Regions from separate parts of the Kineococcus gurbantunggutensis genome, predicted to be linked through region 2. Evidence: predicted binding sites of a transcription regulator. Region 2 holds the regulator's gene; the other holds the start of a gene.
What was found. Region 2 encodes HrcA, which represses chaperone genes, less so after heat shock. Its sites were predicted from a motif close to GNTNGCACTCGGNNNNNCCGAGTGCNANC; they were not measured.

Region 1 (5,552 bases), on a different contig from region 2:
CAGCGCCACCAGCGGCCCGCCGCGCGCGGCCAGGGCCCGCACGGCGGCGTCGGTGACGGCCTGCCAGCCCAGGCGCCGGTGCGAGCCGGCGTCGCCGGCGCGCACGGTCAGGGCCCTGTTGAGCAGCAGCACGCCCGAGCGGGTCCAGGCGCTCAGGTCGCCGTGCGCGGGCGGCTGCACGCCGGTGTCCGCGCGCAGCTCCTTGTAGACGTTGACCAGGCTGCGCGGCAGCGGCCGCACGTGCGGCTCCACGGCGAACGCCAGCCCGATCGGGTGCCCCGGCGTGGGGTAGGGGTCCTGCCCCACCAGCAGCACGCGCACCTGGTCGAACGGCTGGCGGAAGGCGCGCAGCACGTGGGCGGGCGCGGGCAGCCACGGGCCGGGCTCGGCGGCCAGGCGCGCCGAGAGCGCCGACAGCTCCGCGCGCACCGGGGCCAGCGCGCGCGCCCAGCCGGGGTCCAGGTCGTCGATGCCCAGGCCCGCGGGGTCGTCGCCGTCCCCGCCCTCCCCGACGGCGTCCAGGGGCAGGGCGGTCTGCTGCGGCTCGGGTCCGGGGCGCTGGGCGGGCACGCGGCGACGCTAACGCGGTGCGCCCGGCCCCGCGCGCCGCGCGCGGCCCGCGCCGCCGGCGCCTCCTACAGTGGGGCCGGTCGCAGGAGAGGGGCAGGTCGTGGACGGGTCGCAGGGGCAGGTCGGCGCGACGGCGCGCGAGGGGGGCGCGGAGCCCGGCGGGGCCGAGGGTGCGCTCAGCCGCCGCGACGCCGCGATCCTGGCCTTCGAGCGGCAGTGGTGGAAGTACGCCGGCGCCAAGGAGCAGGCGGTGCGCGAGATGTTCGACCTGACGCCCACGCGCTACTACCAGGTGCTCAACGCCCTCATCGACACCCCCGAGGCGCTCGAGCACGACCCGATGCTCGTCAAGCGCCTGCGGCGCATGCGCTCCAGCCGCCAGCGCGCCCGCTCGGCGCGCCGCCTGGGCGTGCAGCCCTGAGCGCGCGCGGCGGGCGGGGGCCGCGCCAGCTCGCGGCCCGGCGCGGGGCGCACCGCACGCGCCGCTCGCCCGCGGGGGTGCTGCTGCTCGTGCTGGCCTGGTCGGCGCTGGTGCTGCTGGTGGCCGGCGCGGCGGTGCTGGCGGTGCGCCGGGTCGCCGGCCCGCTGGTGGGCACCGCCGCGGGGCTGCTGTGAGGTGTCCCGCCCCGCGGACCGGCCTGGTCGAACCCTGCCCCGCGAGCCCCTCCCACCACTAGCCTGAGCAGCGGTCGATCAGTTCGATGAGCGCGTCCTGCACGGGGCCGGCACGTCGGGCCTCGCCCACGGCCTCACCGCCGCGGGCAGCGTGAGACCCGTCCCCGGGCGACGCCGGGGGCGTCCCGCTCGCTGCACCACCAGGAGAAGGCAATGGCTCAGGGCACCGTGAAGTGGTTCAACGCCGAGAAGGGGTACGGCTTCATCACCGTGGACGACGGTGGCGCCGACGTCTTCGTGCACTACTCGGCGATCGTCGCCGACGGCTACCGCTCCCTCGAGGAGGGGCAGCGCGTCGAGTTCGAGGTCGGCCAGGGCCAGAAGGGCCCCCAGGCCGAGAGCGTGCGCGGCCTCTGAGCCGCCGCGCCGGCGACCGCCCCCCGCCGGGGGCGGTCGCCGGCGGTGCCGGACCGCGCGCGCGAGGGCCGCGGCGGGCCGGTGCCCCCGGGCGAGGGGGTTTGCACTCGGGGTGGGAGAGTGCCAACATTGGCGTTGGCACTCTCGAGTCGAGAGTGACAGCACCAGCAGCACCTCGACCCGGGAGCGAAAGCTCCCGGCCGGTCCGGTGAGGCCGCCGGCGCGGGGGACGTGACCCCGACGCCGCCGGCCGTCCGTCGCGGGCACCGCTCCGGCCGACCACCGCCCGCCTTCTGGGAGGAACACCAGGCATGAGCAAGATCATCGCCTTCGACGAGGAGGCCCGCCGCGGCCTCGAGCGCGGGATGAACCAGCTCGCCGACGCTGTCAAGGTCACGCTCGGCCCCAAGGGCCGCAACGTCGTCCTGGAGAAGAAGTGGGGCGCCCCCACGATCACCAACGACGGTGTGAGCATCGCCAAGGAGATCGAGCTCGAGGACCCGTACGAGAAGATCGGGGCCGAGCTCGTCAAGGAGGTCGCGAAGAAGACGGACGACGTCGCCGGTGACGGCACGACGACCGCGACCGTCCTGGCCCAGGCGCTCGTGCGCGAGGGCCTGCGCAACGTGGCCGCGGGTGCGAACCCGATGGGCCTCAAGCGCGGCATCGAGAAGGCCGTCGAGGCCGTGACCGAGCAGCTGCTCGGCGCCGCCAAGGAGGTCACCACCAAGGAGCAGATCGCCGCGACCGCCGGCATCTCCGCCGGTGACGCCTCCATCGGCCAGCTGATCGCCGAGGCCCTCGACAAGGTGGGCAAGGAAGGCGTCATCACCGTCGAGGAGAGCAACACCTTCGGCCTGGAGCTCGAGCTCACCGAGGGCATGCGCTTCGACAAGGGCTACATCTCCCCCTACTTCGTCACCGACGCGGAGCGTCAGGAGACGGAGCTCGAGGACCCCTACATCCTCATCCTGAACTCCAAGATCTCCACGGTGAAGGACCTGCTCCCGCTGCTGGAGAAGGTCATGCAGTCCGGCAAGCCGCTGGTGATCGTGGCCGAGGACGTCGAGGGCGAGGCCCTGGCGACCCTGGTCGTCAACAAGATCCGCGGCACCTTCAAGTCGGTCGCCGTCAAGGCCCCCGGCTTCGGCGACCGCCGCAAGGCCATGCTGGGCGACATCGCCATCCTCACCGGTGGCCAGGTCATCTCCGAGGAGGTCGGGCTCAAGCTCGACACCGCCGACCTCGACCTGCTGGGCCGCGCCCGCAAGGTCGTCGTCACCAAGGACGAGACCACCATCGTCGAGGGCGCCGGCGACGCCGACGCCATCGCCGGCCGCGTGGGCCAGATCCGCGCCGAGATCGAGCGCAGCGACTCCGACTACGACCGCGAGAAGCTGCAGGAGCGCCTCGCCAAGCTCGCCGGCGGCGTGGCCGTCATCAAGGCGGGCGCGGCCACCGAGGTCGAGCTCAAGGAGCGCAAGCACCGCATCGAGGACGCCGTGCGCAACGCCAAGGCGGCCGTCGAGGAGGGCATCGTCGCCGGTGGTGGCGTGGCCCTCATCCAGGCCGGCGCCATCGCGTTCGAGAAGCTCGAGCTGACCGGTGACGAGGCCACGGGCGCGAACATCGTCAAGGTCGCCGTCGAGGCCCCGCTGAAGCAGATCGCCGTGAACGCCGGCCTCGAGGGCGGCGTCGTGGCGGAGAAGGTCCGCAACCTGCCCACCGGTCACGGCCTCAACGCCGCCACCGGCGAGTACGTGGACCTGCTCGAGGCGGGCATCAACGACCCGGTCAAGGTGACGCGCTCCGCGCTGCAGAACGCCGCGTCCATCGCGGGCCTGTTCCTCACCACCGAGGCCGTCATCGCCGACAAGCCGGAGAAGGCGGCCCCGGCCGCCGGCGGCGCCGACGGCGGCATGGGCGGCATGGACTTCTGAGTCCCCCCGCACCACCAGCACCACCCGCGAGGGCGGTCCTCCACCAGGGGGGCCGCCCTCGCGGCGTCCCGCCCCCGCGGCGTCCGCGCACCGGTTACGGTGCCGCCCGTGAGCACCTCGACGACGACGTCCAGCACGGCGCCCAGCGGCGCCCCCGGCCTGAACTGGGCCCGCAACCACCGCTACGCGGCGCGCACCCTGCACCGCCCCGAGACGCTGGAGCAGCTGCGCGAGGTCGTGGCGGGCGCGCGGCGCGTGCGGGCGCTGGGCACCCGGCACTGCTTCAACGACGTCGCCGACTCCCCGGGGGACCTGGTCTCCCTGGAGGCGCTGCCCGCGCCGGTGGAGGTCGACGGCGCCGCCGGCAGCGTGCGCGTCGGCGCCGGCACCACCTGCGGCGCCCTCGCCCAGCGGCTGCACGAGCAGGGCTGGGCGCTGCGCACCATGGCCTCCCTGCCGCACATCAGCGTCGCCGGCGCGGTGGCCACCGCCACCCACGGCTCCGGCGACCGCACCCGCTGCCTGGCCGCCGACGTGCGCGCCCTGGAGCTGGTCGGCGCCGACGGCGAGCTGCGCCGCCTCGAGCGGGGGCAGGAGGGGTTCGCCGGCAGCGTCGTGGCCCTGGGCGCCCTCGGCGTCGTCACCGCCCTCGAGCTGGACGTCGTGCCCACCTACCGGGTGCGCCAGGACGTCTACTCCGGCCTGTCCTTCGAGGCGCTCACCGCGAACTTCGACGCCGTCACCTCCGCCGCCTACAGCGTCAGCGTCTACACCACCTGGGTCGGCCAGGACACCGCGCAGGTCTGGCTGAAGACGCGCCTGTCGGACTCCGCCGAGGCCCCCGCGGAGCTGTTCGGGGCCCGCCCCGCCACCGAGGCGCTGCACCCGCTGCCGGAGGTGGACGTGCGCAACGCCACCGAGCAGCTCGGCGTGCCCGGCCCCTGGCACGAGCGGCTGCCGCACTTCCGGTACGGCTTCCAGCCCAGCAACGGCGAGGAGCTGCAGGTCGAGCACCTCGTGCCCCGCGAGCACGCCCTGGGCGCCGTCGCGGCGCTGCGCGAGCTGGGCCCCTCCCTCGCGCCGCTGCTGCACATGTGCGAGGTGCGCACCGTCGCCGCGGACGACCTGTGGCTGTCCTCGGCGTACGAGCGCGACGCGGTGGCGTTCCACTTCACCTTCAAGCAGCGCCAGCGCGAGGTGCTCGACGCCCTGGTGCACGTGGAGGAGGCGCTGGCGCCCTTCGCGCCGCGACCGCACTGGGGCAAGCTGTTCGTGACCGACGCGGCGACCCTGGCGGCCCGCTACCCGCGCTTCGCCGACGCCCGCGCCCTCGTGGCCCGCCACGACCCGGGCGCGAAGTTCGCCAACGCCTTCACCGACCGCATCGGGCTGACCGGCTGACCGGCTGACCGGCTGACCGGCTGACCGGCGGGCGGGCCCGGCGGGGCCGGCGGGACCGGGCCGCCCGTCAGCCGCTCAGGCCAGGTCCACCGGCGGCCGGCGCAGGTCGGCCACGGCGATCTCCGCCGCCGCGAACCGCTCCTCCAGCGCCTCCAACCCGCGCGCGTCCAGGAAGTCGCGCTCCACGTCGTGGATCGGCACCGCCTGCAGCCAGCGCACCGCCAGGTCCGGCTCGAGGCGGTAGCGCGCCAGGCGCGGGAAGAGGCCCGGCGCGGTGAGCAGCAGGTGCTGCGCGCCCCCGCCGAGCACCTCGCCGACGACGCCGGGGAAGACCGTGCCGGCCTGCACCGGCCAGCCCTCGGCCGCCGCCGTGAACGCCGGGGCCACCAGCAGCGCCGCGGCGTCGCCGGCGTCCACGCCGGTGAGCACCGTCACCAGCTCCACGCGCTCGTCGTGCCGGTCGGCGCCGGAGCCCACCACGTTCACCCAGCGGTGCATCGACAGGGTGGAGACCGACACGTGCCCCGGGCGCGGGGCATCGCGCACCGTCAGCACGTCCAGCCAGCGCCGCCCGGAGCTGTCGGAGAACTCCGAGAACTCCGGCGCGGC
Region 2 (5,552 bases):
ACGCGGTGGACGAGGTGCAGGAGCACTTCCTGGCCGGCCGGCACCGCGAGGCCGCCGCCGCGGTGCCGGCCGGCTTCCTCGAGGCCACCTGCCTCGTCGGGCCCGCCGCCCACCTGCGCGCGCGCCTGGGCGACTACGCCCGCGCCGGCGTCACCACGCTGGCCCTGGCGCCGCTGGCCCCCGCCCTGCCCGAGCGCCTGGCGGCGGTGCGGGCGCTGGCGGCCTGAGCCCCGGTGCGCTGGACGCCGGCGGCCGCGACCGCGGCGGCCGGTCCCCTCAGCGCACCAGGCGCAGCACCAGCGGGTACCGGTAGGGGCGCCCGTTGTTCGCCGCGACGGCCCCCAGGACGCCGACGACGGTCGCGGCGATCAGGGCCAGCACCGGCAGCAGCAGCGAGACGCCGAACGTGGGGAAGAAGAGCAGGGCGGCCAGCACGCCCAGCACCAGCTCGTAGAGCACCAGCGAGATGCTCGCGTTGAGCGCCTCGGCGGCGTGCTCGCGCACGAACCGGCTGCGGTCCTTGAAGACCAGGAAGACCAGCAGCGGCGCGACGACGGGCAGGCTCACCCACACCAGCAGCGTGCCCACGTGCGCCAGCACGCTCCAGGTGCGCTCGTCCTGCACCGACACCGCCCCCGGCGGGACGTGCTGCGGCGGGTACGGCTGCTCGTACGGGTACGGCTGCTCGTGCGGGTGCTGCTGGCCCTGCGGGTACGGCTGCTGGGGGTACGGCTGCTGGGGGTACGGCTGCTGCCCGTACGGGTCCTGCGGGCCGTGGTCGGGCCGGGGTGGCTGGTGCGGGTCGCTCACGGCGTCCTCCGGGGCTGGGTGCGTGCTGCTGCCCGACGATCCTCGCGCGCCGGCCGGGGTCGCGTCGTCCTCCCGCGGGTGGTGCCGGTGCCGGGCCGGCTCCCCCCGCCGGGGGAGGGGCGCCTCAGCGGTCCGCCGCGTCCGCGGTGACGAAGTCCACCAGCTCCTCCACGCGCCCCAGCAGCGCCGGCTCCAGGTCGGCGTAGTTGCGCACGGTGCCCAGGATCCGCTTCCAGCCGTGCGCGACGTCGGCCTGCGTGGCGTGCGGCCAGCCCAGCTCGGCGAGCACGCCGTGCTTCCAGGACGTGCCGCGCGGGATGACCGGCCAGCGCTCCCACCCCAGCCGCTGCGGGCGCACCGCCTGCCAGACGTCGACGAAGGGGTGGCCCACGACCAGCACGTGCGGGTCGGCGCCCACGGCCGCCACGATCCGCGACTCCTTGGAGCCGGGCACGAGGTGGTCCACCAGCACGCCGACGCGCCGGCCGGGGCGCGGGCCGAAGGAGCGCACCGCGGCGGCGAGGTCGTCGACGCCGTCGAGCATCTCCACCACGACGCCCTCCACGCGCAGGTCGTCGCCCCACACCCTCTCGACCAGCTCCGCGTCGTGGCGGCCCTCCACGAGGATGCGCGAGGCGCGCGCGGTGCGGGCCGCGGCGCCGGGCACCGCCACCGAGCCGCTGGCGGTGCGGGTGGGCGCCGCCGGGGCGGCCGGGCCCCTCGGGGCGACCAGCCGCACCGGCTGCCCGTCGATCCAGAAGCCGGGCCCGAGCGGGAAGGTGCGGGTGCGCCCGCGCGCGTCCTCCAGGACGACGACGTGCACGCCGCCGCTCTTCTCCACGCGCACCACCGCGCCGACCCAGCCGGTCTCCACGTCCTCCACGACGAGCCCGCGCACGGCGGGCTCCTCGCGGTGCGCCGGCCGCCGCGGGTGCGGGTCCGCGGCGAGCACGTCGGCGCCGTAGCGGTCGGTGGACGGGTGCCTGGGGCTCACCCGCGGCACGCTAACGAGGGCGCCGCGCCTCGCGGTGGAGGCGCGCTGGCCTAGACTTGGCACTCTGGCGACCTGAGTGCCAGCGGGGCGGCCGCCCCGGGACGCGTCGAGCGGGGGGTGTGGGGTGAGCGACGACCGCAGGCTCGCCGTGCTGCGCGCCATCGTCGAGGACTACGTGTCGACCCACGAGCCGGTGGGCTCCAAGGCGCTCGTGGAGCGCCACCGCCTGGGCGTCTCGCCGGCGACGATCCGCAACGACATGGCGGTGCTGGAGGAGGAGGGGTACATCACCCAGCCGCACACCAGCGCCGGGCGCATCCCCACCGACAAGGGCTACCGCCTCTTCGTGGACCGCCTGGCCAGCGTCAAGCCCATGACGCCGGCCGAGCGCCGCGCCATCCAGACCTTCCTCGAGGGCGCCGTCGACCTCGACGACGTCGTGGACCGCACGGTGCGGCTGCTGGCGCAGATCACCCGCCAGGCCGCCGTCGTGCAGTACCCCTCCCTCTCGCGCGCCGCGGTGCGGCACGTGGAGGTCGTGCCCGTGGGCGGGCGCAGCGCCCTGCTGGTGCTCATCACCGACACCGGCCGGGTGGAGCAGCGCGTGGTGCAGGTGCGCTCGGCCACCGACGCGGAGTCCCTGCCCGGCGCGCTGGCCGCGCTGCGCGACCGCGTCAACGCCGCCGTGGCCGGCAAGCGCCTGAAGGAGGCCCGCGAGCAGCTGCCCGTGCTGGTCGGCTCCAGCCCGCCCGCGGAGGCGGCCGTGGCCGCCGAGGTCCTCGCCGCGCTGGGCGACTGCCTGGCCGCGGGCCTGGAGGAGCGCGTGGTCATCGCCGGCACCGCCAACCTGGTGCGCTCCGGCGCGGACCTGTCCGCCAGCCTGGGCAGCGTGCTGGAGGCGCTGGAGGAGCACGTCGTGCTGCTGCGGCTGGTGCAGGAGATGGCCGAGGAGTCCGGCGAGCGCGGCGAGCGCGGCGCGCTCACCGTGCGCATCGGCGCGGAGAACCTCCACCTCGGCCTGCCCGAGACGTCCGTGGTGAGCAGCGGCTACGGCGAGGGCGAGGTGCTGGCCCGCCTCGGCGTGCTGGGGCCCACCCGCATGGACTACCCGACCACGATGGCGGCGGTGCGCGCGGTCTCGCGCTACGTGTCCCGCATCCTGTCCCAGTGACCCGACCGACCACCCGACCGACGGGAGACCTGAGCACCCCGTGAGCGACTACTACGACGTCCTCGGCGTCAACAGGGACGCCTCGGCGGAGGAGATCAAGCGCGCCTACCGCAAGCTGGCGCGCAAGCTCCACCCCGACGTCACCTCCGACCCCGACGCGGGGGACAAGTTCAAGGAGGTCTCCCAGGCGTACGAGACGCTGTCCAACCCGGACAAGCGCGCCCAGTACGACCGCGGGGGCTCTCCCGGGGCGGCCGGCGGCTTCGGCCAGGGCTTCGGCTTCTCCGACATCATGGACGCGTTCTTCGGGCAGAGCGGCGCCCCCAGCGGCCGCGGCCCGGTCAGCCGCACCCAGCGCGGCCAGGACGCCCTCATCCGCGTGGACGTCGACCTCGCCGAGGCCGCCTTCGGCGGCGAGCGGCAGATCCAGGTGGACACCGCGGTGCTGTGCCCGACGTGCAAGGGCACCTGCTGCCAGCCCGGCACCCAGCCGGAGACCTGCGACATCTGCGGCGGGCAGGGCTCGGTGCAGCGCGTGGTGCGCTCGCTGCTCGGGCAGGTCATGACGAGCCAGCCGTGCCCGACGTGCCGCGGCTTCGGCACGGTGCTGCCCTCGCCGTGCCTGGAGTGCTCCGGCGAGGGCCGGGTGCGCGCGCGCCGGCCGCTGACCATCCGCGTGCCCGCCGGCGTGGACACCGGCACCCGCATCCAGCTCGCCGCGCAGGGCGAGGTGGGCACCGCCGGCGGCCCGCCCGGCGACCTGTACGTGGAGATCCACGAGCGCCCGCACCCGGTCTTCACCCGCCGCGGCGACGACCTGCTGTGCACGCTGGAGGTCCCCATGACGGCCGCCGCGCTGGGCGCGACGATCCCGCTGGAGACCCTCGACGGCACCGAGGACGTCGACGTGCGCCCCGGCGCGCAGGGCGGCGAGGTCGTCACCCTGAAGCAGAAGGGCGCCGAGCACCTGCGCTCCACCGGCCGCGGCGACCTGCTCGTCACCCTGGAGGTCAGCACCCCGCGCGACCTCGACGACGAGCAGGAGGAGCTGCTGCGCCGCCTGGCGGAGCTGCGCGGGGAGGTGCGCCCGGCGGGCAAGCTGGCCCCGGCCCACCAGGGCGTCTTCTCCAAGCTGCGCGGGCGCTTCGGCAACCGCTGAGCGCGGGCGCGGCGGGGGCCCCGGGGTCCCCGCCGCGCCTCGGTGCCTCGGTGCCTCGGTGCCTCGGTGCCTCGGTGCCTCGGTGCCTCGGTGCCTCGGTGCCTCGGCGCCTCGGCGCCTCGGCGCCTCGGTGCCTCGGCGCCTCGGTGCCTCGGCGCCTCGGCGCCTCAGCGCCTCAGCGCACGGTGAAGGTCTTCGTGTCGCCCGCCGGCTGCTCGCCGGCCGCGCCGCCGGACTCGTCCGGGCGCTCCACCAGCACCGTGTACTCGCCCGCCGGCAGCGGGACCGTCACCGAGAACTCCGCGAACGCGCCGTTGGCGCCGGCCTGCGCCGGGCCGCGGGTCACCTCCGCCCCCGAGGCGTCGGTGACGGTGTAGAGCAGCGTGCCCTCGAAGGCCGAGCCGACGCCGGCCACGACCACCTGCCCGGGGGTGCCGGTGTCCACCGACGTGATCCACGCCGGGGCCTGCACCTCCGCCTGCGGGGCGCGCGAGACGGTGGCGGGCACCGCGTACCCGAAGAGCACCGGCTCGGCCCGGCCGTCCTCGCGGACCTCCACGGGCACGTCCTCGCCCGCGGCGGCCGTCACGGTGTGGACGAGCTGCTGCACGGCCGCGGCGGCCCGCGCCGGGTCCAGCGAGCCCGGCGCCGCGCCGGCGGGCAGGTCCACCACGAGGCGGTCGGCCTCGCGCGTGACGCCGCCGCCGGTGACCGGCGCCCAGGGGGAGTCGTAGTCCGGGTCGGACGGCTCGCCCGCGAGCATCGCGGCCAGCGCCCGGTCGGCGTCGTCGCCCTCGCCGCCCGCGCGCACGAACTCGCGGAACAGCGAGGAGCGCGCCCCGCCCAGCCAGTACACCGGCACGCTCGCCGAGCCCGTCGGCAGCGGCAGGCCCGCGGCGCTCGTGCCCGGGGCCGCCGCGTCGGGGCTGGCCGGAGCCGTCGCCGGCGCCGTGGCGCTGCTCGCGCCGGTGGGCGTCGCGCTCGGCCGCGGCGCCGCGGCCGTCGTGCTCGCCCGCTCCGCGGCGGGGGCCGGTGCCGGGGCCGCCGGGGCGGTGGAGCTGCTCGCGGCGGCCGGGGAGGTCGGCGAGGACGCGACCGTGCGCACCGCCTCGCCGTCGCGCCCGGCGAGGGCGTAGGCGCTGCCGCCCACGACCACCACGGCGGCGGTGGTGGCGACGGCGGTCCAGGCGCGGGTGGCGCGGCGGCGGGCGGTGGTGCTCATGCGGATCTCCTCCAGGCGGTCGGCGGGCTGCGTGGCGTCGGCGCGGGCGGCCAGGGCGTCGCGCAGCGCGCGCGCCAGCGGGTCGGCGGCGGGGTCCGGCAGCGGGCCGGCGTCCACCGGCCCGCCGCCGCGGGGGTCGGTCCCGCGCGGGTCCCCGTCGCGGGGGTCGCGCTCGTCGTCGTGGTTCACGGGGTCT

Region 1: groL (chaperonin GroEL) is a predicted target of HrcA. The motif match lies at 1,702-1,730, and genes of this name have one in related genera.

Annotation. Positions count from the first base shown of each region.
Region 1 covers NZ_JBJLSG010000005.1:60,762-66,313, forward strand. The annotation lists gene ACRYR7_RS01610 (uracil-DNA glycosylase) at 1-477, opposite strand, end outside; gene ACRYR7_RS01615 (DUF3263 domain-containing protein) at 671-991, shown strand; gene ACRYR7_RS01620 (cold-shock protein) at 1,399-1,602, shown strand; gene groL (chaperonin GroEL) at 1,914-3,542, shown strand; gene ACRYR7_RS01630 (D-arabinono-1,4-lactone oxidase) at 3,651-4,943, shown strand; gene ACRYR7_RS01635 (suppressor of fused domain protein) at 5,019-5,552, opposite strand, start outside.
Region 2 covers NZ_JBJLSG010000045.1:27,222-32,773, reverse strand. The annotation lists gene ACRYR7_RS10875 (LLM class flavin-dependent oxidoreductase) at 1-227, shown strand, start outside; gene ACRYR7_RS10870 (DUF4870 domain-containing protein) at 277-810, opposite strand; gene ACRYR7_RS10865 (DUF3097 family protein) at 935-1,804, opposite strand; gene hrcA (heat-inducible transcriptional repressor HrcA) at 1,929-2,975, shown strand; gene dnaJ (molecular chaperone DnaJ) at 3,016-4,134, shown strand; gene ACRYR7_RS10850 (Gmad2 immunoglobulin-like domain-containing protein) at 4,310-5,545, opposite strand; gene ACRYR7_RS10845 (RNA polymerase sigma factor) at 5,542-5,552, opposite strand, start outside.